Chelativorans sp. AA-79: one gene and its partner. The protein of the gene in region 1 interacts with the protein of each later gene in a pairwise test. Links are inferred from orthologs where the notes say so. Each region holds a gene or a part of one and is shown on either strand. Other genes may lie near its edges. The genes, in order: ptsN and trkA.

Region 1 (15,521 bases):
AGAACAGCGATCCCATGGTGGCGCGCACGGTCTCGATGGAGAAAGGGTCCGTGCACTCGCCGACAAGGATCACGCCCTTGGCGCCGACCGCGTCAACCGTGCGGATGACAGTGCCGAGGTTGCCCGGATCCCGCACGCGATCGAGCGCGACCCAGACGTCCTGGTCGGAGGGGCGGATTTCCTTGAGCGGCAGATATCTCTGCTCGAAGACGCCCACCACCATCTGCGGGTTCTCGCGCCGGGTGATGGAGGAAAGCACCTTTTCGCTGACCTCGAGCACCAGCCCCCCTGCCGCCACCGTACGGGCGGCCGCCTTCTCCACGGTGGCATTTCCGCGCCCGGCCTTTGCGTAGACGAGCGTCCGAATGATCCAGCCGGCATCGAGCGCGTCGAGCACCAGCTTCAACCCCTCGGCCATGAAGGCGTGCTCGCGGTCCCGGTACTTCTTGAGCGAGAGCGCCTTGATGTCCTTGACGAGGGGATTGGAGAGGCTCGTCACCTCCTTCACCTGGCCCGGCGCCCGCCTGCTCCTCTCCCCGCCGGTCATCGGGCCACCCAGCGCGAGAAAAGCGAAGTGGAAAGCGCGCGGCCCGCCGACTTCTCGCGGATGACCAGTTCACCCGATTCGACCCGACCGCCCATCCCGACAAAGCTGTCGCGCATCAGTGCATGGATCGCAAAAAAGGACGCGCGGATCGAATAGGCCGTCAGCACCACCGCGAGCGGCTTCGGCGAAAGGATCGCGCGGCAGGTCTCCACCAGCGCCGGCAGGTCTTCGAAAAGCTGCCAGACCTCGCCCTTGGGGCCGCGGCCATATGCAGGTGGATCGAGAAGGATGATGTCATAGCCATTGCCGCGGCGCGCCTCGCGCTCGGCGAATTTCACCGCGTCCTCGCAGATCCAGCGGATGGGACGGTCCGAAAGGCCGGCCATTTCCTGGTTCTCGCGCGCCCAGCCGATTGCTTTCTTCGAGGCATCCACATGGGTCACCTGCGCGCCGGCCTGGGCCGCGACGAGAGAGGCAAGGCCGGTGTATCCGAACAGGTTGAGCACCTTGATCGGCCGCCGCGCTTCTTCGATGAGGCCACGCATATGCGCCCAGTGCGTCGCCTGCTCGGGAAACACGCCGACATGCCGGAAGGACGTGAAGCGGCCGAGATAGGCGATGCCTTCATGCCGCATGGGCCACGTCTCGCCGAGCGGTGCGGCGGGGAAGCGCCAGCGGCCCATACCCTCCTCGTCGGTGTCGCCGGTGAAGACCGCGTCTGCCTTCTCCCATTCCGTCGCATTCCACGCCGGCTGCCAGATCGCCTGGCCCTCCGGGCGGATGATGCGATAGGGGCCGTATTGCTCGAGCTTGCGGCCACCGCCCGAATCGAGCAGCGCGTATTCGTCATCTGGCTGCACTTCCAGGATCACGGGCAGGCGTTCGTCCGGCAAGGGGCCGGCGCGGCGACCCATCTTTGCAGGCTCAGGCCGCGGGCGGGCGTTAGCGTGCTGGCGGGGATTTCTGTTCTTGTCCCGAGGAGGCTTCAACAAGGGCTCCGAATGGATTGTGCATCACCGGCTTCTGCCATAGGGCTCCGATGCACGCAACAACGCTCCCCGGGTGGCTTCAGCCCCTGGAAGCCCGGTAGATGGCTATTCCCGCGGCGAGGTCCTCGATTGCAGCGCCGACGGACTTGAACAGGGTGATCTCGCCGCCAGTCTGCCGCCCCGGCTTCTCTTCCCGCGTGAGTTCGAAGAGATCGGCCTTGATTCCCTCCGGCGTCAGCGCGCCGGACAGGATCGCCTGCACGATGTCACCGGCCTCCTTGGTAGCGCCAGCATGGGTGTCGACGAACACCGAGGCCCGGGAAACCGCTTCGTCGTCGCTTTCGCGCATGGTCGGAGAGAAGGCTCCGACGAGATCGACATGAGTGCCCGGTCTCAGGAGAGCGCCTCGGACCAGGGGGGTCTCCGAGAGCGTGGCGCAGGAGATGATGTCGGCCCAGCCGAGCGCCTCATCGAGGTCGCCGGCAACCGAAGCGTCGAGCCCTTCCTCCCGCAAGGACCGGACCACCTTTTCGGCATTGGCGGGGGTGCGATTCCAGATTCGCACCTCCTCGATCGTCCGCTGGCTGGCATGGGCGCGCGCAAGATGCGGCGCAAGTGCGCCGGCACCCACCACCAGAAGCCGTGACGCGTCCTGGCGCGCGAGATAGGAGGCGGCAAGCGCAGAAGCGCAGGCGGTCCGCCATACCGTCAGCCGCGGGCCGTCGATCAAGGCCTGCGGCTCGCCGGTCCTCCCGTCCATGAGCAAGTAGACGCCCATGACCGCGGGTTTGCCGATCCCGTTGTTATCGGGTGAGACGGTGACGATCTTGACGCCGATATGGCCGTCGCTTTCCGCCGAGCTGCCCGTCCATGCCGGCATCAGGAGCAAGGTCGCATCGCTTCCTCGCTGTCGGGCGATGGTATGATGGTGGCGCACCGGCTGCACCGCCCCGTTTTTGAATGCACTGCGCAGCGTCTCCACCAAACCGGGATAGGTAAGACATCCGTCGACGTCGTCAGGGGAGATCGTGATCATGCCGCGTTTCTACGCATCCGTGCGCAGCAACGCGGTCGTGCTTGCCTCCGGAGCGGCGCGCGTGCGCAAGCGCTCGATTTCCGAGGCCCGCTCGCGAGCGAGCCTGCGGTATCGCCCCTGCCGGAACCAGGTGACCGCGCCGCCGATGATCATGCCCAGGATCATGGCGAGGAAGAGATAGACGAACAGCGGCATCTCCACCGTCAGCCCCGGGTTTCCGGGATTGAACGGGTCGATGGTGAACGGCATGAGGGCTCGGTTCGCCACCGCCAGCGCAATCAGGATGATCGCGAGGGGCACGATGATCAGCACGAGCACGGCACGGTTGAGCATTCGAGCGGGTTCCTTCGCTGAGACAGGCTATTCTTCCGCATTCAGCCGCTCGCGCAACTCCTTTCCGGTTTTGAAGAAGGGAACCCATTTCTCCTCCACGGGAACGGATTCCCCGGTGCGCGGGTTGCGCCCCGTGCGGGCGGGGCGGTTCTTCACTGAAAAAGCACCGAAGCCGCGCAACTCCACCCGGTTTCCCGCGGCGAGCGCCTCGGTGATCTCGTCGAATATCGCATTGACGATGTTTTCCACGTCACGAAGAAACAGGTGCGGATTGCGATTGGCAATGGTCTGCACGAGTTCGGACTTGATCATAGTCTTTTCCGCCGCTCTGATTGTTCACATATTCCCCTGAATTTATTCTTTTTTTCATTCTTGAAACCCGGCTTCAGGTTGCCAGAGCGACACCAGACCGTCAAGGAAGATGTGTTCCATTCCGAGACGATTAAGGAACGCTCCTTCTTGCGGCAGACCCAGCACGGCCGCGATCCACCGGATCGCAGCGCCCGGAAGGAGGAACGATCCGCCCGACCCTTCCGGCTTCCACTCGACCACTTCGAGATCGCCGCTGAGGCCCTGTTCGGTCAGCCACGCCTGCGCTTCGCGCTCGCCGCCCAAGGCGTCGACAAGCTTGCGCTCCAGCGCCTGGCGGCCGGTGAAGATGGAGCCGTCCGCCAACGCCAGCACGTCTTCGCGAGGCAGCTTTCGCCGCTCGCTGACGAGGTCTACGAACCAGTCGTAGCTGTCGCTGATCATGGAGGCCAGCATCTGGCGTTCCTCTTCCGTGGTCGGATTGAAGGGAGAAGGCTCCGCCTTCAACGGGGAGGATTTCACCTCTTCCACCTTGATGCCGAGCTTGTCCAGCAGTTCGGTGACCTCCGGATACTGGATGATGACGCCGATCGAGCCGACGATCGAGGTCTGGCGCGCAACGATGAAATCAGCCGCGCTCGCCACCATATAGCCTGCTGAAGCGGCCAGCGTCCCGACCTGGGCCACCACCGGCTTTTCGGCCGCAAGCCGGCGCAAGGCATCGAAGATCGCCTCCCCGCCTGCCGTCGTGCCTCCGGGGGAATCCACGGTGACGATCACGCCCTCCACGGCGTCGGTTTCCTGCAGGTCCTTGATCAGGTCGAGAAGCTCCCTGTCCTCCAGGATGGTGCCTTCGATTCGAACCTGCGCGATATGCGGGCCGGCGGCCAGCGTATCGCCGAAGAGCCAGCGAGCGGTAGCGGCGATGGCAAGGACCAGCACCAGCAGGGCGGCGGCACGCCAGAACGTCAGCTTGCGCCTCAGGCGCCTCCGGTCAACAAGATCATCGGCTCGGGTGGACATGGCGGGCTCTTATACTCACATATGATCAGGCTTGCCTTTTAGACGAAGCTGCGCATATGAGCTACCCGTGTTTCGCTCCGGATCACGGGTGGGCGTCGGGTCCACTGCTGCTAAGCCTTTGAAGGCAACCCAAAATCGGCCATAATGCGGTGGGACGGCGAGAAAGGGCGAGGAACCCCGATGCAGCGGCCGGCAAAAGGCGGCGAAAGCAGCAGTGCTGCCGAAGACGCGAACGGGCAGGATGCAAAGGGCCGGAAGACGTTTTTTTCGTTCGCCAGGAGTGGATTGTTGAACAGCATCGCCAAAGCAGAAATGAGCGGGATTTCCGCCCCGGCCACGCGGCACACCGAGCGTGGCGCGGAAGCTTTCGCGCGCGCCGTTCGCCACTCGCGCCGCGTCCGCGCTCTCAAATTCATATTGCCGGCGGCGGCCATCGTGGTCTCCGGGCTCTTTTTTGGCTATTCTCTGCTTTCTCCGACAGGACTCGAGGCGATCGATCTCGATTCGGCGACAATCGAAGGTGGCAGCCTGGTGATGCACAATCCTTCCCTCAATGGCTTCACCAGTGAGGATCTGCCCTACAGCATGACCGCCGAACGGGCGCGGCAACCGATCGGCTCCGATACGGGGCCGATCGAGCTTGAAAAGATCAGGGCGACTTTGCCGATCGACGAGGAGCACAAGGCGACGATCAGCGCCGGCGGCGGGGTTTTTGACAGGCAGGCGAACAAGCTGGTGCTTGATGACGAAATCACGGTGACGATGAGCTCCGGCATCGTGGCGCGGCTGCAATCCGCCAATGTCGATATCGAATCGAACGATCTGGCGACCGATGACCCGGTAGAGATCGAGATGGAGGGGATGCGTGTGAACGCGGATACCTTCCAGGCGACGGAAGGCGGCAGCAAGCTGATATTCGAGAAGCGCGTGCGCGTGGAGCTCGACCCCGCGCGGCTGCGGCAGCGGCAGGAGAGCGGAGAACAATGACGAAACTTCTGGGGGCACTCCTGGTGTCGGCGCTTGTGCTTGCGGCGCCGGGCGCATCGGCGCAGGACACGCAGACACAGTTCGGCAGTCTCAGTCTTTCGAGCGATGAACCGATCCAGATCGAGAGCGACCGCTTCGAGGTGGACGAGAACAAGAGTCTCGGCACGTTCACGGGCAATGTGACGGTCGTCCAGGGGCCGACCACCATGAAGGCCGCAGTGATGAATGTCTATTACCGCAATGACGGAGGCTCCGCCACGGCCGGCAGCGCGCAGATCGACCGCATCGAGGCGGAAGGCGGCGTCTATATAAAATCGGAGACACAGGTCGCAACCGGCGACCGCGGCACCTTCGACATGGGAACGGAAGTGCTGGTGCTTTCCGGTGACGAGGTGGTCCTTTCTGAAGGCGACAACGTGATCGTGGGCTGTAAGCTCACCGTGCAGATGAAAAGCGGTCAGGCCACCCTGGAGAGCTGCAAGGGCGGCGGATCGAACGGCCGCGTGAAGATGCTCCTCACCCCGAGTTCCGAGAACAGGCAGTAAGCGCCAGTGGCATTTCTACAGTCGCGCGGGAATGGCGGGGCCGGGAAGCCGGATTCCAACGCGGTTCCGGAGCCCTACAAGGGCACGCTGATCGCCCGCGGTCTCACCAAGTCGTACAAGAACCGCCAGGTCGTCAGCGGCGTGTCGCTCGGCGTGCGCGCCGGCGAGGCGGTTGGTCTTCTCGGGCCCAATGGCGCCGGCAAGACCACCTGCTTCTACATGGTGACCGGTCTGGTCCCGGTCGACCAGGGCACGATCCACATAGACGGTTATGACGTCACCTCCATGCCGATGTACCGCCGGGCGCGTCTCGGCATCGGTTATCTGCCGCAGGAAGCCTCCATCTTTCGCGGCCTGACGGTCGAGGCCAATATCCGCGGCATCCTCGAAGTGGTCGAGAAGAGCCGCAAGGAGCGCGAGCGCACGCTCGATTCGCTTCTCGAGGAGTTCCATATAGGTCACCTGCGCAAATCGCCCGCCATCGCTCTCTCGGGCGGCGAGCGGCGGCGGTTGGAGATCGCGCGGGCCCTTGCCAGCAAGCCGAACTTCATGCTGCTTGATGAGCCCTTTGCCGGTATCGACCCAATTGCGGTGACCGATATCCAGCAACTGGTGCGGCACCTGACCGCGCGCGGTATCGGTGTCCTGATCACCGACCACAATGTGCGTGAGACGCTCGGTCTGATCGACCGCGCCTATATCATCCATGCGGGCCAGGTCCTCACCCACGGGAGGCCGGAGGACATCGTCGGCAACGCCGATGTCCGTCGGCTGTATCTCGGCGAGGGCTTCACGCTTTAGTATTCCGCGGCGCGCGGCGTCCCGCCGGGATTGCGACCCGGGAAGCTGTCCTGCGCCCAAAATGCGAAAAGTACCGTCTTCGAGCGTGCTTTCGCCTTCTTTTGACGCTTGTTTCTTGACAAGCAAATACCGGGCCAGTTTTATCGCGGCCAGGCGGAATGGTCCGCGGGAACGGAATCGAACGGCGCGGCATGGCGCTTTCACCCAGCATATATTTGCGGCAGGCCCAATCGCTGGTGATGACGCCGCAACTGCTGCAGTCGATCCGGCTGCTTCAGCTTACTCACGTGGAGTTGGAGCAGTTCATCTCCGCCGAGATCGAGCGCAATCCCCTTCTGGAACGGGAGGAGGCGAACGAGGGAGATGCCCTTTCCGACACCACGCAGCCTCCTTCCTCTATCGCCGAGGGGATGGCCGATCGGCTGGACAGTTCGCTTGAGAATCTCTTTCCCGACGATCCCGGCATGCGGGATGCCATTGGACCGGATCTCTCCGCACAGTGGCGCTCGGCTTCGGGCAACGGCCTCGCGGGAGGTGAGGACTGGAATCTTGAGGCGATAGCGGCAGCGCCGGTGACGCTGCGTGACCACGTGCGCGAGCAGATCGTCCTTACTTTTCCGGATCCCGCCTCCAGGTTGCTCGCCGAGGAATTCGCCGAGGGCCTCGACGATGCCGGCTACTTCACGGGTGACCTGACCGAGATCACCGAACGCATGGGCGCAGATCCTGCGACGGCGGAGCGCGTGCTTCAAACCTGCCGGACATTCGATCCGCCGGGGCTGTTCGCCAGTGATCTGGCGGGATGCCTCGCGCTGCAGCTTGAGGCGCGCGATCGCCTGGACCCGGCCATGCGGGCGCTGCTCGATCATCTTCATTTGCTCGCAAAACGGGATTTCCAGTCGCTGAAGCGGATCTGCGGCGTTGACGAGGAAGACCTCATCGAAATGCTGGGCGAGATCCGGGCATTGGACCCGAAGCCGGGTGCTGCGTTCACGTCCGTGCCCGCCGAGCCGGTCGCGCCGGATGTGATCGTGCGGCCTGCTCCGGACGGCGGATGGGCGGTCGAGCTCAATCAGGACGCGCTGCCGCGCGTCCTCGTCAACGAGACCTATTTCACGACCGTTTCCAAACGTGCCACCAAGGGTGAGAAGGCGTTTCTTACCGAGTGCCTTCAGAACGCCAATTGGCTCGCCCGCAGCCTGGACCAGCGGGCGAAGACCATCTTGAAGGTAGCGGCGGAAATCGTGCGGCAGCAGGATGCCTTCCTGCTGCACGGGATACGGCATTTGCGCCCGCTGAAGCTTCGCACGGTGGCTGAGGCAATCGATATGCACGAGTCGACCATCAGCCGGGTGGCGGCCAACAAATACATGATGACGCCGCGTGGCCTCTTCGAGCTTCGCTATTTCTTCACAACGGCGATCGCAGCGGCGGACGGGGGCGATGCGCATTCGGCGGAATCCGTACGTGACCGCATCCGCGGCCTCGTCGAAGCCGAAGACCCCAACGACGTGCTTTCCGACGATACGATCGTGGACGTGCTGCACAAGGAAGGGATCGATATCGCCCGCCGGACGGTCGCCAAATATCGAGAGGGCATGAATATTCCGTCTTCGGTGCAACGCCGGCGCGAAAAGAAGGCGATGGCCGGCGCCGGCGCATGAATGCTGCTTGCGCCCGATTGTCCGCGCGCTTCGATTGACAACGGTCTGTGAAGCCACTAGAAGCCCGCCCCCAAGAGGACGGCGGGTTCGGCGCTCGCGCCTGCTCCCTCGGGGGCAGGCGGAAAATGAGCCGAAGTCCCGACTGCATGGACCTCATTTTGCTTCCGCGGAACCTTGTATGCGCGGACCACGGGTATAAACTCGCATCTGTTGGTATCCTGACCAGGAAAGGTCGTTCTCTCATGAGCCTCCGTATTTCTGGCAAGCATATGGAAATCGGTGATGCGTTTCGGACGCGCATCGAAGACCGGATCCACGAAGCGGTGGAAAAATACTTCGACGGCGGGTCTTCGGGGCGGGTAACTGTGGAGAAGTCGAACAGCCGCTTCTCGGCGGATTGTACGATCCATCTCGACACCGGGGCTATGCTGCAGGCAACGGGCGAGGCACAGGAGCCGCAGCTTGCATTTGACATGGCCGCGGAACGGATAGAAAAGAGGCTGCGACGCTACAAGCGGAGGTTGAAGTCTCACAGCATCGGCCAGAACGGGTCCGGGTCCTTCGAAGCGGACTACCGGGTCTTCGCTTCCTTTGACGAGGGCGAGGACGAGGTGCCGGAGGACTATGCGCCGACCGTCGTGGCCGAATCGAAGATGCCGCTCAGATCCATGTCCGTCGCTTCCGCCGTCATCGAACTCGACATGAAGGACAGCCCCGTTTTCGTCTTCCGCAACGCCGGAAGCAATGAGGTGAACATCGTCTACCGGCGTTCGGACGGAAATATCGGCTGGATCGATCCTTCGGCAGCCACCAACGGATAAAGCTTGGCCGCTGGGCAAGCAGAGGAAGCATGAAATGGATCTTAGCGATCTGATCGAGGTTTCGGCGATCCTGCCGGCCTTGAAGGCGAATTCCAAGAAGCAGGTCCTGCAGCTTCTTGCTGAAAAGGCGGCTGCCGAGACGGGGCTGCCGGAGCGCGAAATCTTCGACACCATCCTGCAGCGGGAGAAGCTGGGCTCCACCGGTGTGGGCAACGGCATAGCCATCCCGCATGGAAAGCTGCCCGGAATCAAGCAGATCACCGGTGTGTTCGCCCGGCTGGAGACGCCGGTCGATTTCGATTCCCTTGATGATCTGCCCGTCGACCTGGTATTTTTGCTGCTGGCCCCCGAAGGGGCAGGCGCCGATCATCTCAAGGCGCTTTCGCGCATCGCGCGTGTCCTGCGCGATGCGGAAACCACGGCGAAAATCCGCGGCACGCATGACGCCGTGGCCATTCACACATTTTTGTCTGAAGCTCCCGCCTCGAACGCCGCCTGACCATCAGGCATCCGCCACGCAGGCATTCCGGCGTGGCGCCATCGGCTTGTTCAGCTCCTCGTCAGTGCAGGCTGACCGGCTGCAGATCGTTCTGGAACGCGCCGGCAAGGGCTGCATCGCGCGCATCGGCCAGCAGGATCGGCTGACCATTGGCGGCAAACAGCGCCCACAGCTTGGTGCCCGGTGCCATGTCGGGCACACCGGGGAACTTCACCTTCAATTCCGCCGCGTCCATTTCGCGCATATAGGCGATTGCACCTTCGCCGAGATGGGCGAGCTGCTGCGGGGTCACCGTGAATTTCATTTCGTTCTCAGTCATCTTAGCCTCCTGTCCGGCAGGCCGTCCTCAAGGGACCAACCCGCCAAAGAGCTTGTGGTTCCGGTAAAAAGGGAGCCGCCGCTTTTGTCAGTCATGGCTCCTTCACCGAAATATTGATCTTGCGCACCAGCCGCTCGGGCTCGGGTCTGTCGAGATCGATGGCAAGCAGGCCGTTCTTGAGTTCGGCACTCAACACCCGCATGCCGTCGGCAAGAACGAAAACGCGTTGGAACTGCCGCGAGGCAATGCCCCGGTGCAGATACTCGCGCTCGGTCTCGTCGTTCTGCCGTCCCCGTACTAGGAGCTGGTTTTCCTCCGTGGTCACTTCCAGGTCCTGCTCCGAGAAGCCGGCAACGGCAAGCGTGATGCGCAGACGTTCGCCTTGCCCATCGGTGTTGCGAATGCGTTCGATATTGTATGGCGGATAGCTGTCGCCCGACTTTGCGATGCGTTCGAGCGTCTTTTCCATACTGTCGAACCCCAACAGAAGCGGGTTCGAAAACGGCGTCATGCGCGTCATGTCTTCCTGCCCTCAAAGAGCGACGTGGAGAGGCGGAAACCCGAATGGCGTTTCCGCCCGTGCTCCTGATATGGTCGATCCTGGGGACGAGTTCAAGAAGGGTAAAGTCCTGTGGCGCAACCGAGAAAGATCATCATCGATACGGATCCCGGCCAGGATGACGCAGTTGCCATCCTTCTGGCGCTGGCGAGCCCCGAACTCGAAGTCCTCGGGATCACCGCTGTCGCGGGCAACGTGCCGCTCGCGCTGACGGTGAAGAACGCCCGCAAGGTCTGCGAGTTGGCGGTGCGGCCGCATGTCGCCGTCTATGCCGGCGCCACACGTCCGATGGTGAACGAACTCGTGACGGCGGAGCACGTCCATGGCAGGACGGGCCTCGGCGGTCCGGACCTGCCGGACCCGACAATGCCGCTGCAGCACGCGCATGCCGTCGATTTCGTCATCGATGCGCTGATGGCGCATGATCCCGGCGAGATCACCCTTTGCACGCTCGGGCCGCTCACCAATGTCGCGCTCGCTCTTGTGCGCGAGCCGCGCATCGCTCCGCGCGTCAAGGAGATCGTCATGATGGGGGGCGGCTTCTTCGAGGGCGGCAACATAACGCCCGCGGCCGAGTTCAACATCTATGTCGATCCGCACGCGGCCGACGTCGTCTTCCGTTCCGGGATCCCGATCGTGATGATGCCGCTCGACGTCACGCACAAGGCCCTGACGACGGCAACCCGCATCGCTGCGTTCCGCGATCTCGGTACCCGCGTCGGCGCGGTCACGGCGGAACTGCTCGAATTCTTCGAGCGCTTCGACGAGGAGAAATACGGCTCGGACGGCGGCCCGTTGCACGACCCGTGCGTGATCGCCTATCTCCTTCGACCGGAGCTTTTCCGCGGGCGCCGCTGCAATGTGAGCGTCGAGACCGCTTCGCCGCTGACCCGGGGCATGACGGTGATCGATTGGTGGCGCATCACCGACCGGCCGGTGAATGCGCATGTGATGCGCGACATCGATCACGAGGCCTTCTTCGAGCTTCTGGTCGAGCGCCTGGCGAGGCTGTAGCAACGGTCCGAAGGATGCTGCCGGCCAGGTGCCGGTGGATTGTAACAAAACTGACACCTCGCCGACATTCCAAGTTCATGCTGAGGTTTTAGGCGGTTTCCCCAACAAAGGGTGCAAAGCCCGAAACGGGGAGAAGCAGCTCATGCTTCAGCTACGCCAGGTCACGCGGCGGTTTGGCTCCAATGCCGCCGTGAAGGGAGTGCAGATCGAGATCGGCGAGGGCGAGATGGTCGGCATTATCGGCCGCTCCGGCGCCGGCAAGTCGACCTTGCTTCGCATGATCAATCGCCTCATCGATCCGAGCGAGGGCGCGATCTTCTTTCGCGGCACCGAGGTGTCGGCGCTCAGGGGCGCCGAGCTTCGCCGCTGGCAGCGCGACTGCGCGATGATCTTCCAGCAGTTCAACCTCGTGCCGCGGCTCGACGTTCTCACCAATGTGCTGCTCGGACGGCTGAACCACCGGTCGACCGCGCTCAACCTCCTCAACCTCTATTCGCGCGAGGAGCGGCTGCAGGCGATCGCGGCCCTCGAGCGCCTGGACATCGCCCAGACGGCGCTTCAGCGTGCCGGAACCCTTTCCGGCGGTCAGCAGCAGCGCGTCGCGATCGCGCGTGCGCTCATGCAGGAGCCGAAGGTGATCCTCGCCGACGAACCGATCGCGTCGCTCGATCCGCTCAACGCCAAGGTGGTGATGGATTCGCTCGCCGACATCAATGCGCGCGAGGGCATTACCGTCATCACCAACCTGCACACGCTGGACACCGCACGTCACTACTGCTCGCGCATCGTCGGCATGGCCAGGGGTGCCGTCGTCTTCGACGGCGCGCCCGACGAACTGACCGGCGACGCCGTGCGGCGGATCTACGGCGCGGAAGGGGCGGACGCCATTCCCGAGGAGATCACCTCCACGAGCATCGACGAGCCGCTCCGGCCGCGAGGCGAAAAGCCGCGCCACCTGGAACCGGCCGTGCTCGCCGGCTGAACCGGCGCGTTTGCCCGCGTAAAGGGCGCAGCAGACAACAAGCGAGCCGGCAGGCCCGGCCCAGACAGGAGAGACGCAATGTTGAAGCATGTAGTGATGGGCGCCTTCGCCCTCGGCGCGGTTCTGGCGAACGGCGCACACGCGGAAGACCTGAAGGAATTCCGTATCGGCATCCTGGGCGGCGAGAACGAAGCCGACCGGCTGCGAAATTTCCAGTGCCTGGTCGACAAACTGCCTGCTGTGCTCGGCGTGGAGAAGGTCTCGCTCTTCCCGGCCGCCGACTATGACGGCGTGATCCAGGGGCTTCTGGGCGGCACGCTCGATTACGCCGAGCTCGGCGCCTCTGGCTATGCCAAGGTCTATCTCGAGGACTCGAACGCCGTCGAGCCGATCCTGACCACGGTGCAGACCGACGGTTCGACCGGCTACCATTCGGTGATGGTGGCGCGCAAGGATTCCGGCATCGAGACGCTCGCCGACCTCAAGGGCAAGAAGCTCGGTTTCGCCGATCCGGACTCCACCTCCGGCTATCTCATTCCGGCGGTCACCCTGCCGGCCGCGATCGGCAGCAGCATCGAGGAATATTTCTCCGAGACCGGCTTCGGCGGCGGCCACGAGAACCTCGTGCTGGAAGTCGTCAAGGGCACCTTCGACGCCGGCACGACCTGGGCCTCCGGGGTCGGTGACTTCTCCGAAGGCTACACGTCGGGCAACCTGCACAAGATGGTGGAGAAGGGTATCCTCGACATGGATGACCTGGTCGAGATCTGGAAATCACCGCTCATCCCGAACGGCCCGATCGTCGTGCGCACTTCCATGGACCAGAGCATGAAGGACACGTTCAAGTCCTTCATGATGGACCTGCCGAACAACGATCCCGAGTGCTTCTCCGCGATCCAGGGCGGCGATTACACAGGTTACACGGAAGTCACGCCGGCCTTCTATGAGCCCATCTTCGAGGCGCGCCGCAAGCAGATCGGCTCCTGAACATCGATTGCCCCACCTGCGCCGCCAGTCCCTCCTGGCGGCGCTTTTTTTGCGGAAAGAGCGGCATGAGCATAGCCAATCAGGGCGCAACCCTCTCCAGTGTCGGCCTTGCCATCGAAGGTCATTGGCAGGCCCTGGCGGCGCGCCGCCGGCTCTACACCATCGGCGGCATCCTCTTCATGGTGTTCGCCATGGGCGGCTCGCTCTGGTTCGCCAACGAATCCAATGCGGGCAAGTTCTTCGACCGCCTTCCCTATTTCTTCGACTTCGTCGGGCAACTCGTGCCGCGCGACGGCTGGGAAGTCTGGCGCGCCCTGTTCGATCTGCCCTCGCCCTATGACGACGGCAGCCTCAAATACAACTATCCGGCGGGCAGGGTCTATATCACCGAGACCTTCTATATTCCCGAGTATTTCTACAAGATGCTGGAGACGATCAATATCGCGCTCGTCGCGACATTCGTCGGCTTCGCGCTGGGTTTCATGCTCTGCTTCGTCGCTGCTTCGAATATCACGACCCGGCGCTGGCTGCGTTTCTTCGTCCGCCGCTTCATGGAAGTGCTGCGCGCGTTTCCGGAGATCGTGATCGCGGGCTTCTTCCTCGCCATCCTTTCGCTGGGCGCCGTGCCGGCCATCATCGCTGTCGCCATCCACACCGTGGGTGCTCTGGGCAAGATGTTTTTCGAGGTCGTGGAAAATGCGGATATGCGTGCCGAGGAAGGCCTGCGCGCCGCCGGCGCCAATTTGGTCGAGCGCGTCTGGTTCGGTATCGTGCCACAGGTGCTTCCCAATTTCCTGAGCTACGCGCTTCTGCGCCTGGAGATCAATGTCCGCGCCTCCACCATCATCGGTGCGGTTGGGGGAGGCGGCATCGGCGAAGCGCTCCGGCTCTCCATCAGCCAGACGCATGAGGCCAAGACGCTGGCGATCGTTCTCCTGCTCTTCCTGACGATTGTAGCCGTCGACCAACTCTCGGCGTGGCTCCGCCGCCGCGTCGTCGGCAAACAGAGCTTCGAATTCGGACGCGGAGGCTGAGATGGCTGTTTTGACGGAAGCCGAGGCTCAGGCGATCGCCGAACGCCACCCGCAGGTCTTTGCCGCGTCGGTGCGCAAGCGGTTGACCGCATTTCTGGTCGGTGCGAGCATTGTCGCCTATCTCGTCTTCGCGTGGTGGTTCTTCTCGATCGGGCAGGTGTTCTCCGGCGGGAACTGGGGCATTGCCGGCGCCTATATGGCTGACTGGGTTTCGTATGAAGTCCGGCCGGACATCGGGTTCCGCGAGAACCACCTGGAGATCACCTATCCGCGTTTTTCGCCCCTGGGAGAGCACCCCGACCCCGATTGGGTGACCAAGGAGACTGCTATCGTCGCGATACGCGAGCAGGCGGGGACCGCCTCGGGCGGTGCAACTAGCGGCGCGGGTTTCCTCGGCCCGCTGGATAATGCGAACGCCAAGGGCGGTGAAGACAGCTTTCTCGGCTCCCTGGGCGCGGGGGCCTCCGGTACGCCGTCGGTGGAGTCCTCTCCCGCCGATGGCGTGCCGGAGACGGTTCGGCGGGAAGAAGCAGTCGTGGAGGCCAGCATCCGGTTCGGCGCAGGAACCCGCGTGGATGTCCGCCCCGGTCTCGTGCGCATCGAACGCGGCGGCGAGGCACTGACGCTCGACGTCGAGGAGGGCGCGGGCGTGATCGCCCGCGAACCCCTGCCGCGATGGGCCTCGCAGCGTGAGCCCGGAGCCAAGGTGATCGCCTATTTGGGATTTGCCGGGCGTGCCGAGATCGAGGACGACGAGGTCAAGATCCGCCGCCGCTTCCTTGGCTGGGAAAACTTCCTCTTCGACACGCGCTCGGCCTTTTTCGGCCGTCCGCTCGGCGAGGTCGCTTCGCTCATCCTCTTCGGCGAGCGGCTCGATCCGGGTGTATCCAACGCGGCGCTCGCCTGGAGCGATTTCGTGAACAACGCCGAATGGCAGCACGGCGACGTCTGGGTGAAGCTTCTCCAGACCATCGTCATGGCCTTTGCCGGCACGGTGCTGGCGACCTTGGTGGCGTTCCCGCTTTCCTTCATGGCCGCCCGCAACATCTATCCGAACCGCGTCGGCAATTTC
Region 2 (15,499 bases), 2.6 Mb from region 1 along the record:
GGCCTGGTGGTGTCGGAGATGGTGGCGAGCGGTGAGCTTGCCAAGGGAAGGGCGGAAAGCGCCCGCCGCATCCGCCGCCGGCCCGAAATCGATGTTCACATGGTGCAGATCGCCGGGCGTGAAGCGCACTGGATGGCGGAGGCCGCCCGTATCGCGGCTGATGAGGGCGCGGATATCGTCGATATCAATATGGGGTGCCCGGCGAAGAAAGTGACTGGCGGTTATTCCGGGTCCGCGCTGATGCGCGAACCCGACCACGCACTTTCCCTGATCGAGGCAGTCGTGAGGGCGGTGAGCGTTCCGGTGACCGTCAAGATGCGGCTCGGCTGGGACGAGGATTGCCTCAACGCGCCCGATCTCGCGCGCCGCGCGGAGGCGGCGGGCGTCGCAATGATTACGGTTCACGGGCGGACGCGCTGCCAGTTCTACACGGGGCGGGCGGACTGGAAGGCGATCGCGCAGGTGAAACGGGCCGTTTCCATACCTGTCGTCGCGAATGGCGACGGCGACGGGCCTGCCGAGGCCGCCGGCATGCTCGAACAATCCGGCGCGGACGCGGTCATGATCGGGCGCGCCCATTATGGTGCGCCATGGAAGGCGGGCGCCCTGGCGCATGCGGCGGTGGGGAGCAGGGCGCCGGGCGTACCGGCGGGTACTGCCGAGACGGCCGATTATGTGGCGGCCCATTACGAGGACATGCTTTCCCATTACGGCACGGGGCAGGGCGTACGGCACGCGCGCAAACATCTGGGCTGGTATCTGGACCGCCACGCGAGCGCGGATGCGGCGTTGCGGCGGTCGATCATGACGGAGAGCGAACCGTCGAACGTGCTTCGCCTGCTCCGGACGGCCTTTCGAGACGGTTTTCGGCAGGGGCTTGCCGCATGAGCATCAAGACACCCGATGTGGCGCAGCTCGCCATCGATTCCATCGGCCATCCGGTCATCATGGTGGACGGGGAAGGGTTCTTCACCTTCGCCAATGCGGAAGCGGAGAACTTCTTCCGCCTGAGCGCGACGATGCTGACCCGCAACAGGCTTGCCGATTTCGTGCCGTTCGGCAGTCCGCTTCTCACGCTCGTCGACCAGGTGCGTGAGCGGCGCGCGCCTTTCAACGAGTACCGCGTGGACATCTCCTCGCCGCGGCTCGGACCGGACAAGATCGTCGACATCTACGTGGCGCCGGTTTCGGAGTTGCCGGGCTCCGCCGTCATCATGTTCCAGGAACGCTCGATGGCGGAAAAGATCGATCGGCAGATGACGCATAGGGGGGCCGCCCGCTCCGTGACCGGGCTCGCCGCCATGCTGGCGCACGAGATCAAGAACCCGCTTTCGGGCATACGCGGTGCGGCGCAGCTTCTCGAGCATGTCGTTTCCGACGAGGACCGGTCGCTTGCCCGATTGATCACCGAGGAGACCGACCGCATCGTCGCGCTCGTCGACCGCATGGAGGTGTTCTCCGACGAGCGGCCGGTCGACCGGGAGCCGGTGAACATCCATGTCGTGCTCGACTACGTGAAGGCGATCGCGCGCAACGGCTTTGCCAGGAACGTCAGCATCGTCGAGGAATACGACCCCTCGCTGCCGCCGATCCTCGCCAACCGGGACCAGCTTGTTCAAGTGTTCCTCAACCTCATCAAGAACGCCTCTGAGGCGATCGGCAACGCGCCCGGCGGCGAGATCAAGCTTTCCACCGCCTTCCGGCCGGGCATCCGCTTCTCGGTGCCGGGAACGCGCGAGCGGGTGTCGCTGCCGATGGAGTTCTGCGTGCACGACAACGGCCCGGGCGTGCCGGAGGACATCCGGTCGATCATCTTCGACCCCTTCATCACCACCAAGCAGAACGGCTCCGGGCTGGGTCTTGCCCTGGTGGCCAAGATCGTCGGCGCCCATGGCGGCGTCATCGAATGCGATTCCTCCACGCGCGGCACGACCTTCCGCGTTCTCATGCCTGCCTGGAGGGAGCAGGCGCCGGGGCGGCAGGAGGACAAGCAGAAAACGGACTTGAACGCATGAGCGCACATGGCAACATCCTGGTGGCCGATGACGATGCGGCCATCCGCACCGTTCTCAACCAGGCGCTGTCCCGCGTGGGCCATCAGGTCCGGGTGACCTCGAACGCCGCCACGCTCTGGCGCTGGGTGGCTGCCGGCGAGGGGGACCTCGTCATCACGGATGTCGTGATGCCGGACGAGAATGCTTTCGACATGTTGCCCCGCATCCGCAAGGCACGACCGGACCTGCCCGTCATCGTGATGAGCGCGCAGAACACGTTCATGACGGCGATCCGCGCGTCGGAAGTCGGCGCCTACGAATATCTGCCGAAGCCCTTCGACCTGACGGAACTGCTCGCGATCGTCGGGCGTGCGCTGGCCGAGCCAAAGAGCAAACCGGCCGAGCCGCGTGCGAACGATCAGCCCGATTCGATGCCGCTCATCGGCCGCTCGCCGGCGATGCAGGACATCTACCGCATGCTCGCCCGCATGATGCAAACGGACCTGACCGTCATGATCAGCGGCGAATCAGGCACCGGCAAGGAGCTGGTGGCGCGAGCGCTGCATGAGTTCGGGCGCCGTCGCAACGGCCCCTTCGTGGCCATCAACATGGCCGCGATCCCCCGCGACCTCATCGAATCGGAGCTTTTCGGCCACGAGAAGGGCGCCTTTACCGGCGCACAGCAGCGTTCTTCCGGCCGGTTCGAGCAGGCCGAGGGCGGCACGCTCTTCCTCGACGAGATCGGCGACATGCCGATGGAAGCCCAGACCAGGCTCCTGCGCGTGCTGCAGCAGGGCGAATATACGACCGTGGGCGGGCGCACCCCGATCAAGACGGATGTACGGATCGTTGCCGCCACTAACAAGGATCTGCGCGCGCTGATCAATCAGGGCCTCTTCCGCGAGGACCTGTTCTATCGCCTGAATGTCGTGCCGCTGCGTCTGCCGCCGCTGCGCGAGCGGGCGGAGGATATCCCGGACCTGGTGCGCCATTTCTTCGCCCAGGCGGAGCGGGAGGGGCTGCAGCCGAAGCGAATCGCCAAGGGCGGCCTCGACGCGATGATGCAGTATCCGTGGCCTGGAAACGTGCGCGAGCTCGAGAATCTCGTGCGGCGGCTCGCCGCGCTTTATCCGCAGGACGAGATCTCGGAGGAGGTGATCCTCAGCGAACTTTATGGCGGGTTGCCCGCCGCCGGCACACGCCCGGCGGACGGCGCAGTACAGGAGTTGCCGCTCGGCCAGTCGGTCGAACAATATCTGCAGCGCTATTTCCGAGGCTTCGGTTCCGCGCTTCCGCCGCCGGGCCTCTACCACCGCATCCTGGCGGAGGTGGAATATCCCCTTGTGCTCGCAGCGCTCGCGGCCACCCACGGCAACCAGATCCGCGCGGCGGAACTGCTCGGCGTGAACCGCAACACACTGCGCAAGAAGATCCGCGAACTTGGCGTTGATATCTACCGGACGGCGAAGCATCCTTCCCCCACCTGATCCGCAGCGGGGCGAACTCAATCCGGGTTTGCACAGGCCGCGACAAAGCCCGTTGCAAAATCGCCACATTGCGTTGCATATCTGCAACGCAATCGAAGGACCATTTGGCCGACGGGAGTGGGATGAGGACTGAGGGGCCAGCAACGGCCGAAAAGCCGAATCGTCGGCCGGCGCTGAACGAGGGTCGCCGCCTGATGGCGCTGCCAGGCATCATCGCCACCATCGTGGCGCTGATCACGGCTGCGATCTCGTTCACCGTGCTGCTCGGGCTCATGCAGCCCTATATCACGCCGGACGCACGCACCACGCTGGTGCTGATCGGCATCAATGCCGCTGTTGTCCTCGTTCTTCTCGGGTTGATCGGCCGCGAGGCGCATCGGATCTACGCCGCGCGCAGGGCGGGCAAGGCTGCCTCCCGGCTCCATGTCCGCATCGTCGCGATGTTCTCTCTGGTGGCTGCGATTCCCGCGATCCTCGTCGCCGTCGTCGCGTCGGTCACGCTCGATCTCGGGCTCGACCGCTGGTTTGAGCTCAGGACGAGGGTGATCGTGCAATCCTCGCTCTCCATTGCCGAGGCCTATGTGCGCGAGAATGCCAGGAACCTGCAGGGCACCACGCTCTCCATGGCGATCGACCTCGACCGTTTCCGCACGCTCTACAATCTCGACCGCATGGGATTTCGGCAGCGTCTCACGCAGCAGGCCATTGCTCGCGGGCTTGCCCATGCGGTGCTCATCCGCAGGGACGAATCGGTCATCATGGGGGCCGACATCTCCGAGCCCACGACCATTCCAGCGCCGCGGCAGAACGACATGGAGGCTGCCGCCGAAGGCCGCCCGGCGCTCTTTACGCTGCCGCCGGGCAATCTCATCGGCGCCATCGTGAAGCTTCAGGAGATCCCCGATGCCTTCCTCTACACGTCACGGGAGCTCGACCCGCAGGTGATCAAGGCGCAGCGCCTGGTGGCGGCCAACACGGATGAGTACCGGTCTCTGGAGCAGAACCGCTTCAGCACCCAGGTCGCCTTTGCCTTGCTTTATCTCGTGGTCACGCTGGCCATCGTGCTCGCAGCCATCTGGACCGGCATTGCCGTGGCCGACCGCCTGGTGCGACCGATCCGGCAACTAATCAGCGCTGCGGACGCGGTCTCCATGGGCAATCTGGACGTGGCAGTCCCGGTGCGCAGTTCCGACGGCGATGTCGCCTCGCTTGGGGACACGTTCAACAAGATGACGTTCCAGCTCAAGACGCAGCGGGACCAGCTCATTTCCGCCCGCGACACGATCGACGAGCGCCGCCGCTTCACCGAGGCCGTGCTTTCCGGTGTAACGGCGGGCGTCATCGGCGTGGATGCCGACGGGATCGTGTCGATCGTCAACCGATCCGCCGAGACCATGCTCGCCATCAACAGCGACAGGGTGACTGGAAAGAACCTCTCGGCGGTGCTGCCGCAGATCGGCGCGGTCTTCGAGACGGGGCGCGCCCCGGGACGACGCGTCTATCGCGATCAGGTGACCTTCTATCGCGCCGGCGCAGAGCGTACCTTCAACATCCAGATCACCACCGAGGAGGCTGTGGGCGAGAGCGACGAGCGGTCCTATGTCGTGACCGTGGACGACATCACCGATCTGGTGCAGGCGCAGCGCTCCACCGCCTGGGCGGATGTGGCGCGCCGCATCGCGCATGAGATCAAGAATCCCCTGACCCCGATTCAGCTTTCCGCCGAGCGCATCCGCCGGCGCTTCGGAAAGGTGATCACCGAAGATCGCGCGATCTTCGACCAGTGCACCGATACGATCATCCGCCAGGTGGGAGACATCGGCCGTATGGTGGACGAGTTTTCCGCCTTTGCACGTATGCCCAAACCCGAGATGCAGCGCCTCGATCTGCGCGAACCTCTGCGGGAAGCCACGTTCCTGATCGAAGTAAGCCGGCCGGATATCAGGATCGAGAACGACCTGGCCGATCAGCCGCTGATCGGCCGCTTCGACACGCGGCTGATGAGCCAGGCCTTCGGCAATGTCATCAAAAATGCCGCGGAGGCGATCGATGCCGTGCCGCAGGAGGAGCGTCGCGGGGGTGTCATCAAAATCTCGGCGCGCAACACCGGGCAAAGCATCGAGGTACTGGTCATGGACAACGGCAAGGGCCTGCCGCGGGAAAATCGGCAAAGACTGCTCGAGCCCTATATGACGACGCGGGAAAAGGGCACGGGGCTCGGCCTTGCAATCGTCAAGAAGATCATAGAGGACCACGGCGGCTCGCTGGAGTTGCTCGATGCGCCGCAGCGTTTCCACGGCGGCGTCGGCGCGATGATCCGAATGGTCCTGCCGGTCACGCCGGCGGAAGAGGATAACGGGGCTGGGGCGGACAATTCTGTGAAAAGGACGGTAAGGGTCGACAATGGCGTCTGACATACTGGTCGTCGATGACGAGGAAGACATCCGCGAGCTCGTCGCTGGCATCCTGAGCGACGAGGGGCATGAAGCCCGTACCGCGGGCAACAGCGATGCAGCACTCGCGGCGATCGCCGAGCGCGTGCCTCGTCTGGTGCTCCTCGATATCTGGCTGCAGGGTTCCACCCTGGATGGCCTGGCGCTTCTCGACAAGATCAAGGAGATGCATCCCGGTCTTCCGGTGGTGATGATCTCCGGCCACGGCACGATCGAGACCGCCGTCTCCGCCATCAAGCGGGGGGCCTATGATTTCATCGAGAAGCCCTTCAAGGCCGATAGGCTGATCCTGATCTGCGAACGCGCGCTCGAGACCTCGAAGCTGCGCCGCGAAGTGCTGGACCTGAAGAAGCGCAGCGGCGAGACCTTCGATCTCATCGGCAATTCGGCGGCGATCAACCATCTGCGCCAGATCATCGAGCGCGTCGCGCCCAGCAACAGCCGCATCATGCTGATCGGACCCTCCGGTTCTGGCAAGGAACTCGCGGCACGGGCGATCCACGTCCTTTCGGGCCGCGCCGGCGGTCCCTTCGTGTCGGTCAATGCGGCCTCGATCACGCCGGAACGCATGGAGATCGAACTCTTCGGCACCGAATCGAACGGTGGAGAGCGCAAGGTGGGAGCGCTGGAGGAGGCGCATCGCGGCACGCTCTATCTCGACGAGGTGGCCGACATGCCGCGCGAAACGCAGGGCAAGATCCTGCGCGTGCTGGTCGACCAGCAGTTCGAGCGGGTAGGGGGCACGAAACGGGTCAAGGTGGATGTGCGCATCATCTCCTCCACCGCGCGCAATCTGGAGCGCATGATCGAGGATGGGCGTTTCCGCGAGGACCTCTATCACCGCCTGGCGGTGGTGCCGGTCGCCGTGCCGCCGCTTTCGGAACGGCGCGAGGACATTCCCGTCCTGGTCGATCACTTCATGCGGCAGATCACGACACAGGTGGGTATCAAGCCGCGCCGTCTGGGCGAGGACGCAATGGCTGTGCTGCAGGCCCACGACTGGCCGGGCAATATCCGGCAGCTTCGCAACAATATCGAGCGCCTGATGATTCTCACGCGCAGCGACGATGGGGATTCCCCCATCACGGCCGACCTCCTGCCGGCCGAGATCGGCGACGTGATGCCGCGTGTGCCGACCCAGTCGGACCAGCACATCATGGCGCTGCCATTGCGTGAGGCGCGCGAACTCTTCGAAAAGGAATATCTTCTGGCGCAGATCAACCGATTCGGCGGCAATATCTCGCGCACGGCCGAGTTCATCGGCATGGAGCGTTCCGCTTTGCACCGGAAGCTGAAATCGCTGGGCGTCTAGGGTCAATGGTAACAGCGAATAGAAATTCAGGAGGGGAACGGCATCTCATTCCCTGTTCCCTGATCGCTTTTCGCACTGAGAGAACCAACGCATGAAGGTCATCATTTGCGGCGCGGGGCAGGTGGGCTACGGCATCGCCGAGCGGCTCGCGGCGGAGCAGAACGACGTCTCGATCATCGACACCTCGCCCGACCTCATCCGCACCGTGCGCGATTCTCTCGACGTGCGCGGTGTCGTGGGCCACGGCGCGCATCCCGACACATTGGCCGCGGCGGGCGCGCAGCAGGCGGACATGCTCATCGCGGTGACCCTCTTTGACGAAGTGAACATGGTCGCCTGCCAGGTCGCCCACGCGCTCTTCAACGTGCCGACGAAGATCGCCCGCATCCGCTCGCAGGCCTATCTGCAGTCCCACTATATGGATCTGTTCTCGCGCGAGCACCTGCCGATCGACGTGATCATCTCGCCCGAGCTCGAAGTGGGCGAGATGGTGCTGAGGCGCATTGCCCTGCCGGGAGCGACGGATGTCGTCTCCTTCGCCGACGGGCACGTGGCCATGGTCGCCATCGAATGCCAGGAGGAATGCCCTGTCATCAACACGCCGCTGTCCCAACTCACCGAACTCTTCCCCGATCTGCCATCCACGGTCGTCGGCGTTTCGCGCGGCGGCCACCTTTTCGTGCCGCGCTCCAGCGACCAGCTCATGGCGGGGGACATGGCCTATGTGGTCACCACCAAGGAGCAGGTGCGGCGCACGCTCGGCCTTTTCGGGCACGACGAGAAGGAGGCGACGCGGATCGTGATTGCTGGAGGCGGCAATATCGGCCTTTATGTCGCCCGCGCCATAGAGCAGAAGCAGACCCGCACGAAGGTGAAGCTCATCGAGCACAACCGCGCCCGCGCGATCACGATCGCCGACCAGTTGCGGCGCACCGTGGTTCTCAACGGCAGCGCGCTGGAGCAGAAACTGCTTCTGGAAGCCGATATCGATCACGCGGACCTGATGGTGGCGCTCACCAATGACGATCAGGTCAACATCCTCTCCAGCGTCATCGCAAAGCAACTGGGCTGCAAATCGAACCTCGTCCTCATCAACAATCCCACCTATCACGATTTCGCCAGGACGCTCGGCATCGACGCCCATGTCAATCCGCGTGCGGTGACCATCTCCCGCGTGCTGCAGCATGTGCGCCGCGGGCGCATTCGCGCCGTGCACAACATCGACCGCGGTGCCGCGGAGGTGATCGAGGCGGAGGCGCTGGAGACCTCGCCGCTCGTCGGTCCGCCGCTCAACGAGCAGGACCTGCCGGACGGCATGCGGATCGGCGGCGTCTGGCGCGAGGGTCAGTTCATCCGGCCGAGCGGTATCCTGCGGATCAAGCCCAAGGACCGTGTCGTCATTTTTGCGCTTGCCAGCGCGGTGCGGCAGGTGGAACAGCTTTTCCGTGTGAGTCTGGAATTTTTCTGACCGGCCCCGCTGGGCCTTTTTCGAGGGAGCCTGGAATGCCGCGCATCGCCTATGTGAATGGCCGCTATGTTCGCCACGCGGAAGCCGCCGTTCACGTCGAAGACCGGGGATATCAATTCGCCGATGGCGTCTATGAGGTTTGCGAGGTGGCGCGGGGCTACATCATCGACATGACCCGTCACCTCGACAGGCTCGGCCGCTCTTTGCGGGAGCTCGAGATCCGCTGGCCGATGCACCGGGATGCGCTCGAATTCGTGTTGCGCGAAGTGGTGCGTCGCAACGGCGTCACCGACGGCCTCGTCTATCTGCAGGTGACGCGCGGTGTCGCCCCCCGTGATCACTTTTTTCCCTCGTCCGAAACAAAGCCGGCGCTCGTCATTACCGCCAAGCAGCTCGATCCGAGGAATGCCGCCAGGCGCGCCGAAACCGGCGTAAAGGTCATTACGGTGCCGGAAAACCGCTGGGACCGCGTCGACATCAAGACGGTCGGACTCCTCCCCAACGTGCTCGCCAAGCAGAAGGCACGGGAAGCCGGGGCCGCCGAGGCTTGGTTCGTCGACGGCGACGGCCTGGTGAAGGAAGGCGCTTCCACCAACGCCTGGATCGTGACCGCCGACGGAAAGCTGGTCACCCGCCCCGCCGATTTCGGCATCCTTCGAGGCGTGACCCGCGCCACAGTGATGGAACTCGCGGCGAACATGGGATTGGAGGTGGAGGAGAGGGCGTTTTCGGTGGAGGAGGCGCAATCGGCCCGCGAAGCCTTCATCACGGCGGCCTCCACCGTGGTGATGCCCGTGGTCGATATCGACGGTCGTCCGGTGGCGAACGGCCATCCGGGTTCCCTCACGCTGTCGCTCAGGCAATCGTTTTTTGACGTTGCGGAAAAAAGTCCTGCCTGTTAACCCAATCCGATGAGCCGATGCGTGAGAGGCGTTCGGCGGGCGCGGCAGGAGGGCAGTTGCCGTGCTTGACAGGGCGTGGCTAATTTTGCGCTACTGCCGGCAAAGCGCAGGGGATGAAAAACAAAAATGGCGGAACGTTCCCAGAATCTGCAGGATCTGTTTCTTAATACCGTTCGCAAGAGCAAGAACCCGCTGACGATTTTCCTGATCAACGGCGTGAAATTGACTGGTGTCGTGACATCGTTCGACAATTTCTGCGTTCTTCTGCGCCGGGACGGCCACTCGCAGCTCGTTTACAAGCATGCCATCTCCACGATCATGCCGAGCCAGCCGGTCCAGCTGTTCGAGGCGGAGGAAGGCAGTCGGGAAGGCTGATTGGCTGAAGAACCGCAGGCCGGCAGAGAGCCGCGTGACCGGGACGGAACCGGCACGGAGGACCGCACAAAGGCTGTCGTCATAGCGCCGATAATTTCGGCGCGAGGTCGCGTGCAAGCCGACGAGGGCGCCCAGCGCACGCATATGCCGCTTTCTCCGCAGGCAAAGCTGGAGGAGGCGGTCGGACTGGCCGAAGCGATCGATCTCGACATCGCCCATAGCGAAGTCTTTGCCCTTGCCCAGCCGCGGCCGGCGACGCTTATCGGCGCCGGCAAGGTGGACGAGCTGGCCACCATCGTCGCCGAGAAGGACGCTGAGCTCGTTATCGTTGACCATCAACTGAGCCCGGTGCAGCAGCGCAACCTGGAACGCAGCTTCAAGGCCAAGGTCCTCGATCGGACGGGGTTGATCCTGGAAATCTTCGGGCGTCGTGCCCGCACCAAGGAAGGGCGGCTTCAGGTCGATCTTGCCCATCTCGAATACCAGCGCGGCCGGCTGGTGAGGAGCTGGACCCACCTCGAGCGCCAGCGCGGTGGCGGCGGCTTCATGGGCGGTCCCGGCGAAACGCAGATCGAAGCCGACCGCCGACTCCTGCAGGAACGTATCCTGCGCATCCGGCGCGAGCTGGAAACCGTACGGCGGACACGCGACCTGCATCGGGCGAAACGGCGCAAGGTGCCTTTTCCCGTAGTCGCCATCGTCGGCTATACGAATGCCGGCAAGTCAACGCTCTTCAACCGGCTCACCGGTGCGGCCGTGCTGGCGGAGGACATGCTGTTCGCCACGCTCGATCCCACACTGCGGCGCGTCCGCTTCCCGCATGGGACGGTCGTGATCCTTTCCGATACGGTTGGCTTCATTTCGGATCTGCCGCCGCATCTGGTGGCGGCCTTCCGTGCCACTTTGGAGGAGGTGGTCGAGGCCGATCTCGTCGTCCATCTGCGCGATATTTCCGACCCCGACACGACGGCCCATGCCGCCGATGTGGAGCAGGTGCTGGCGAGCCTCGGGGTGAATGCCTCCGACACGAACCGCGTCATCGAGGTCTGGAACAAGATTGACCGGCTAAGCGAGTCCGATCGCGAGAGGCTCCTGCGCCAGGAGGCCGACAGGACAGCTCACGTGGCAATTTCCGCCATCACGGGCGAGGGGATAGACACGCTGATGGCGCTGATCGAGGAGCGGCTCTCGGGCGCCGTTCAGGAAGCTTCCTTCACCCTTTCGCCGGGCCAGATGGGGCTGATGGACTGGATATACCGGCATGGCGACGTGACCGGCCGGGAGGATCACGAGGACGGGAGCATCACCGTCCGGATTCTTGCAACTCATGCAGCACGTGAAGAAATAGAACGAAAATTATCCAACGATAAGAGGACGTAACGAAGGTTACTTCATCTTCTTCGCGCGCTGCCAAAGCTCTTCCATTTCCGCCAGAGATGCTGTGCCCAGCGGTTTTTCAGACGCCTTGAGATCGCGCTCGATGGCGTGGAAACGGCTTCGGAATTTATCGTTGGCGGCACGCAGCGCGTCTTCGGGATCGATGGCCAGATGCCGGCCGAGATTGACCATTGCAAAGAGGAGATCGCCGAATTCCTCAGCGATGGCCTCGTCGGCGTCTCCATCCAGTTCTTGGCGAAGCTCACCGATCTCCTCCTCGATCTTATCGAGGATAGGGCGAGCGGCGCCCCAGTCGAAACCGACGCGAGCTGCTTTTTCCTGAAGCTTGAGCGCGCGCATCAAAGCGGGCAGGGCGACGGTCACATCGTCAAGATAGCCGCGCCCCTGCGTCTCGTCCTCCTTGGTCTGCCCGCGGCGCTCCCGGCGCTCGGCCTTTTCCTCGGCCTTGATGCGCTCCCACATGCCCTTTGCCATGCCAGCCTCACGCGCGTCGGCGTCGCCGAAGACATGGGGATGACGGCGGATCATCTTTGTCGTGATGGCCTCGACCACGTCGCCGAAATCGAAGCGATCTGCTTCCTCTGCCATGCGCGCATGGAAGACGACCTGGAGCAGTAGGTCGCCCAACTCTTCCCGCAGATCATGCATGTCGTTGCGCTGAATGGCATCGAGTACCTCGTAGGCTTCCTCGATCGTGTAGGGCGCGACGGTGGAGAAGTTCTGTTCCACGTCCCAAGGACAACCCGTCTCGGGATCGCGCAGCGCGGCCATGATCTCGACGAGGCGGGAGATGTCCTTGGAAGGCTTCATATGGGGGCTCCGGCTTGGATCGCGAGAAAGCCGTACCGCGCCTCGGCGCGCTTCTCAAGCCGCATCGGGCCCGGATCAGTGCCGCCGTCCTCCCTCCGTCGTCAAAAATACCGCCAGGACACAGCACAGAAAGCCAAGGGACAATGACAGGCCGTGATGACCTATCAATTGCATCGCCAGACCCGTCGCGGGCGAGCCGGCGATGCCGCCGATGCCCCACGCGAGCGCGAAGGCCGCGTTACCGGCGATCAAGGCTTGGCCGGTGAAACGCTCACCGAGTTGGATCAGCGAGATGGTGTATATACCGAAAGAGACCCCGCCCCAGACGAAAACGAGTGGCCAAATGAGCCACAGGTCGAAGATCAAGGGCAGCAGCAGGCAGCCGGCCAGAGAGGCCACAACACAAAACAACATGGCCCGTGTCGATCCAAACCGTTCGGCCGCGCGCCCGAGCAAAATCTGCATCATGGCATTGCCTGCGATGAAGCAGGTGATGAGCGGAGCGATGCGATCCTCGGCGCTGCTGAGCGCGGCGCCATAGACCGGGAACAAGGAAAGCAGGATCTGCTCGAAGGCGGCGGCAGTGAAAACCGCGAACAATAGGAGCGGTGCCAGCGCGAAGAAGCCGCCGACCGACGTTGCCTCCCCGTCATGCGGCATCTTCGGCAGGCGCGGCACGACCGCAAGCAGGATCATACCGCAGAGAAGGAAGGCCACGATGCCGATCATGAAGGGCGGCCAACCCTGTGTGCCGATCAGGCCGAGCGACAGCGGACCGATGGCGAAACCACCCGAGACGATCGATGAATAGAGGCCCATGATGCGGCCCCGGCGCGGCGCGGGCGTGATCGAGATCAGCCAGGTTTCGCTGATCACATAAAGCGGATTGGCGAAGACGCCGAGCAGGAAGCGCAGCGGCATCCAGGCCCAGACTTGCGTCGTCCCGGCAATTGCGATCAGGGTGGCTGCTGCCAGGATCGAACACACGATCGCAAGCCGCGCCCCGCCCACGCGCCGCGCGAGCGACGGAATGAAGGACGCGGATGCGATGAAGCCCAACGGCGTCATCGCCGCCGACAAGCCGATCAGGCCGGGTATCGTTCCCTGCCGCTCCAGGATAAAGCTGAGCAGCGGGTATGTCAGCCCCTGTGCCACGGCGAAGACCGTGACGGTCGCGATGATGCCCGCCATCGCGGCCCATGGAATCCGATCCTCGCGCGGCGATGTCGTGCTTTCGGCAGTCATGCAGACTTGGCAACCTCCATACGGTTCGAGGGTAGGGGCCCTCGACCTGAAAGAGGATGAATTCTGCAGGTGACGAACAGCGCGGTAATTAAGCTCTCCCAAATAGTTCCCAAAACTTCCAAACGGGCTATAGATGCGCCGTATGCAGGAATCTCGCTTAGCCTTTGGTCCGTTCGTACTCGATCCGGGTGCGGGAACGCTCCTTCGGAACGGCGTACCCGTTGCCGTCGGCTACCGTGGGCTAAAGCTGCTTGCAGCGCTCGTCGGACGGCCCGGCGAAATCGTAGGCAAGGCCGAGTTGATGGACGCGGCATGGCCGGGCATGGCCGTCGAGGAGGGCAACCTCACCGTCCAGATTTCGCTGCTGCGGAAACTGCTTGGTCCGGCCGTCGGCGGCGGTGAATGGATCGCCACGATTCCGCGCGTCGGGTACCGCTTCGTGGGCGCCGTCGAGCAGATCGGTAGCGCGAAGCGAAAGCCTTTGCCGCTGCCCGGTAAACCATCGATCGCCGTGCTGCCCTTCGTGAATGTCAGCAACGATCCCGAGCAGGAATCCTTCGCGGATGGGTTGACCGAGGATCTGATCACAGAGCTGTCCAGGATCTCCAGCCTGTTCGTCATCGCACGCAACTCGGCCTTTGCCTATAAAGGAAAGGCAATGGACGTGCGTGGGATCGCAGAGGATCTTGGCGTGCGCTTCCTGCTGGAGGGCAGCGCAAGACGTGCCGCGGGGCGCGTGCGCATCAATGCCCAGCTGGTCGATGCTGTGAGTGGCGATCATCTATGGGCGGAACGCTTCGACCGCAGCTTGGAAGATATCTTTTCCGTACAGGACGCGGTTACGGCCAAGATCGTGGAGGCGCTGCTTAGCCGGTTGCGCGCACCGCCGCCGCGCAAGCGGCCAAAAAGTCTCGAGGCCTACGATCTCTGTGTGCGGGCGCGCAAGCTGATGGATGATTCGCCGCAGACGGCGCAGGAAGCGCATCTGATGCTCACGCGGGCGGTTTCGCTCGATCCGGGATACGCCGAGGCCTATCGTTGGCTTGCAATGAACCACTGGATGGGATGGGTGCATTCCGGCGGACCGACTGAAGCCAACCGCAGCGTTGCCTTGGAACTGGCACACAAGGCCGTCGAGATCGATCCCAATGATGCCGGCAGCCACTGGGTCCTGGCTTACCTGCTTGCATATGAGCGCAGATTCGCCGAGGCGGATGCGGAATTCGCCAAGGCGACCGAGCACGACCCGAATGAGGCCGACGCCTGGGCGGCAATGTCCGATATCGCGGTCCTAGCCGGGCGAATAGAGGAGGGCCTTGAGCACATTCACAGGGCGTTCCGGCTGAACCCGTTTCCGGCAAGCTGGTACTATCTTGTGCTTGGCCAGGCGCAATATGCGGCCGGCGAATATGAATCCGCTATCGAGACACTGCGCAAGGACGAGACTTACCGTACGAGCTCACGCCGTTTCCTGGCGGCAAGCCTTGCGCAACTGGGCCGGCTCGACGAGGCGCGAGCAGAGGTCGAACTGTTCCTCGTGGGCAACCCACGTTTCACAACCCGCCACTGGGCCGCGACGGAGCCATTCCGCGACGCAGCGACGCTTGGGCACTTCGTTGACGGCTACCGCAAAGCCGGTCTTCCGGAGTGACGTCCCACGGCTATTCCAGGATATCGCCGTTTCCGTCGCCGGCGGGCGCTCCATGTTGTTTTCTACCGAACGGGCAGCTGATGGCATGCATTGTGATTGAGGGCATTAGCCGCTGTCGAGCAGAATCGCATAAGATAGATTATGGAACTCGCATTGACGGCGTAGCGGGATCGCTGCTGCTGCTGCCTTCCTCGCTTTCGCCTTGCGTTGATCTGGTCTGGCGCTTGCTACCGCATCGCTCCACGGCGGTATCCCGACGTTTCGAAGAATGTCTTTGCCTTGCGCAATGATGCCAGGGACCACGTGGCGCGCGTGGGCCACGGTTGTCCCGCGTCGTGAAATGGTCGTGAAATCGGCAGCTTGGCCGCGTTTTCAATTGTGGAATGGATTAATTTTTCCAGTCG

Evidence for each region.
Region 2: the proteins of ptsN (region 1) and trkA interact in binary tests that used the Escherichia coli proteins (3 or more experiments, as listed by UniProt). The link is inferred for Chelativorans sp. AA-79 from one-to-one orthologs.

The regions. Positions count from the first base shown.
Region 1 is NZ_CP120361.1:171,807-187,327, forward strand. What follows is about bases 7,831-10,821. They hold ptsN (PTS IIA-like nitrogen regulatory protein PtsN), read left to right. Parts: upstream 7,831-9,089; coding sequence 9,090-9,554; downstream 9,555-10,821. Other genes in these bases: rpoN (RNA polymerase factor sigma-54), read left to right, coding at 7,831-8,234; raiA (ribosome-associated translation inhibitor RaiA), read left to right, coding at 8,477-9,055; PVE73_RS00880 (DUF1150 family protein), read right to left, coding at 9,616-9,873; PVE73_RS00885 (Hsp20 family protein), read right to left, coding at 9,965-10,393; PVE73_RS00890 (nucleoside hydrolase), read left to right, coding at 10,505-10,821. Outside these bases: PVE73_RS00820 (RNA methyltransferase), read right to left, coding at 1-547; PVE73_RS00825 (class I SAM-dependent rRNA methyltransferase), read right to left, coding at 544-1,461; PVE73_RS00830 (ornithine cyclodeaminase family protein), read right to left, coding at 1,616-2,572; PVE73_RS00835 (LapA family protein), read right to left, coding at 2,582-2,905; PVE73_RS00840 (integration host factor subunit beta), read right to left, coding at 2,933-3,217; signal peptide peptidase SppA, read right to left, coding at 3,272-4,237; LPS export ABC transporter periplasmic protein LptC, read left to right, coding at 4,526-5,224; PVE73_RS00855 (LptA/OstA family protein), read left to right, coding at 5,221-5,769; lptB (LPS export ABC transporter ATP-binding protein), read left to right, coding at 5,776-6,570; more of rpoN, read left to right, coding at 6,762-7,830; more of PVE73_RS00890, read left to right, coding at 10,822-11,446; phnC (phosphonate ABC transporter ATP-binding protein), read left to right, coding at 11,589-12,428; phnD (phosphonate ABC transporter substrate-binding protein), read left to right, coding at 12,507-13,415; phosphonate ABC transporter, permease protein PhnE, read left to right, coding at 13,481-14,449; phosphonate ABC transporter, permease protein PhnE, read left to right, coding at 14,451-15,521. UniProt on the Escherichia coli protein: Seems to have a role in regulating nitrogen assimilation.
Region 2 is NZ_CP120361.1:2,790,174-2,805,672, forward strand. The notes cover bases 6,557-9,525. They hold trkA (Trk system potassium transporter TrkA), read left to right. Parts: upstream 6,557-7,337; coding sequence 7,338-8,714; downstream 8,715-9,525. Other genes in these bases: PVE73_RS13580 (sigma-54 dependent transcriptional regulator), read left to right, coding at 6,557-7,246; PVE73_RS13590 (D-amino-acid transaminase), read left to right, coding at 8,750-9,525. Also shown: tRNA dihydrouridine synthase DusB, read left to right, coding at 1-888; PVE73_RS13565 (nitrogen regulation protein NR(II)), read left to right, coding at 885-2,015; ntrC (nitrogen regulation protein NR(I)), read left to right, coding at 2,012-3,481; PVE73_RS13575 (PAS domain-containing sensor histidine kinase), read left to right, coding at 3,604-5,895; more of PVE73_RS13580, read left to right, coding at 5,885-6,556; more of PVE73_RS13590, read left to right, coding at 9,526-9,616; RNA chaperone Hfq, read left to right, coding at 9,743-9,991; GTPase HflX, read left to right, coding at 10,073-11,371; mazG (nucleoside triphosphate pyrophosphohydrolase), read right to left, coding at 11,378-12,199; PVE73_RS13610 (MFS transporter), read right to left, coding at 12,275-13,444; PVE73_RS13615 (winged helix-turn-helix domain-containing tetratricopeptide repeat protein), read left to right, coding at 13,587-15,095. UniProt on the Escherichia coli protein: Part of the constitutive potassium transport systems TrkG and TrkH. May regulate the transport activity of TrkG and TrkH systems. Binds to NAD(+) and NADH.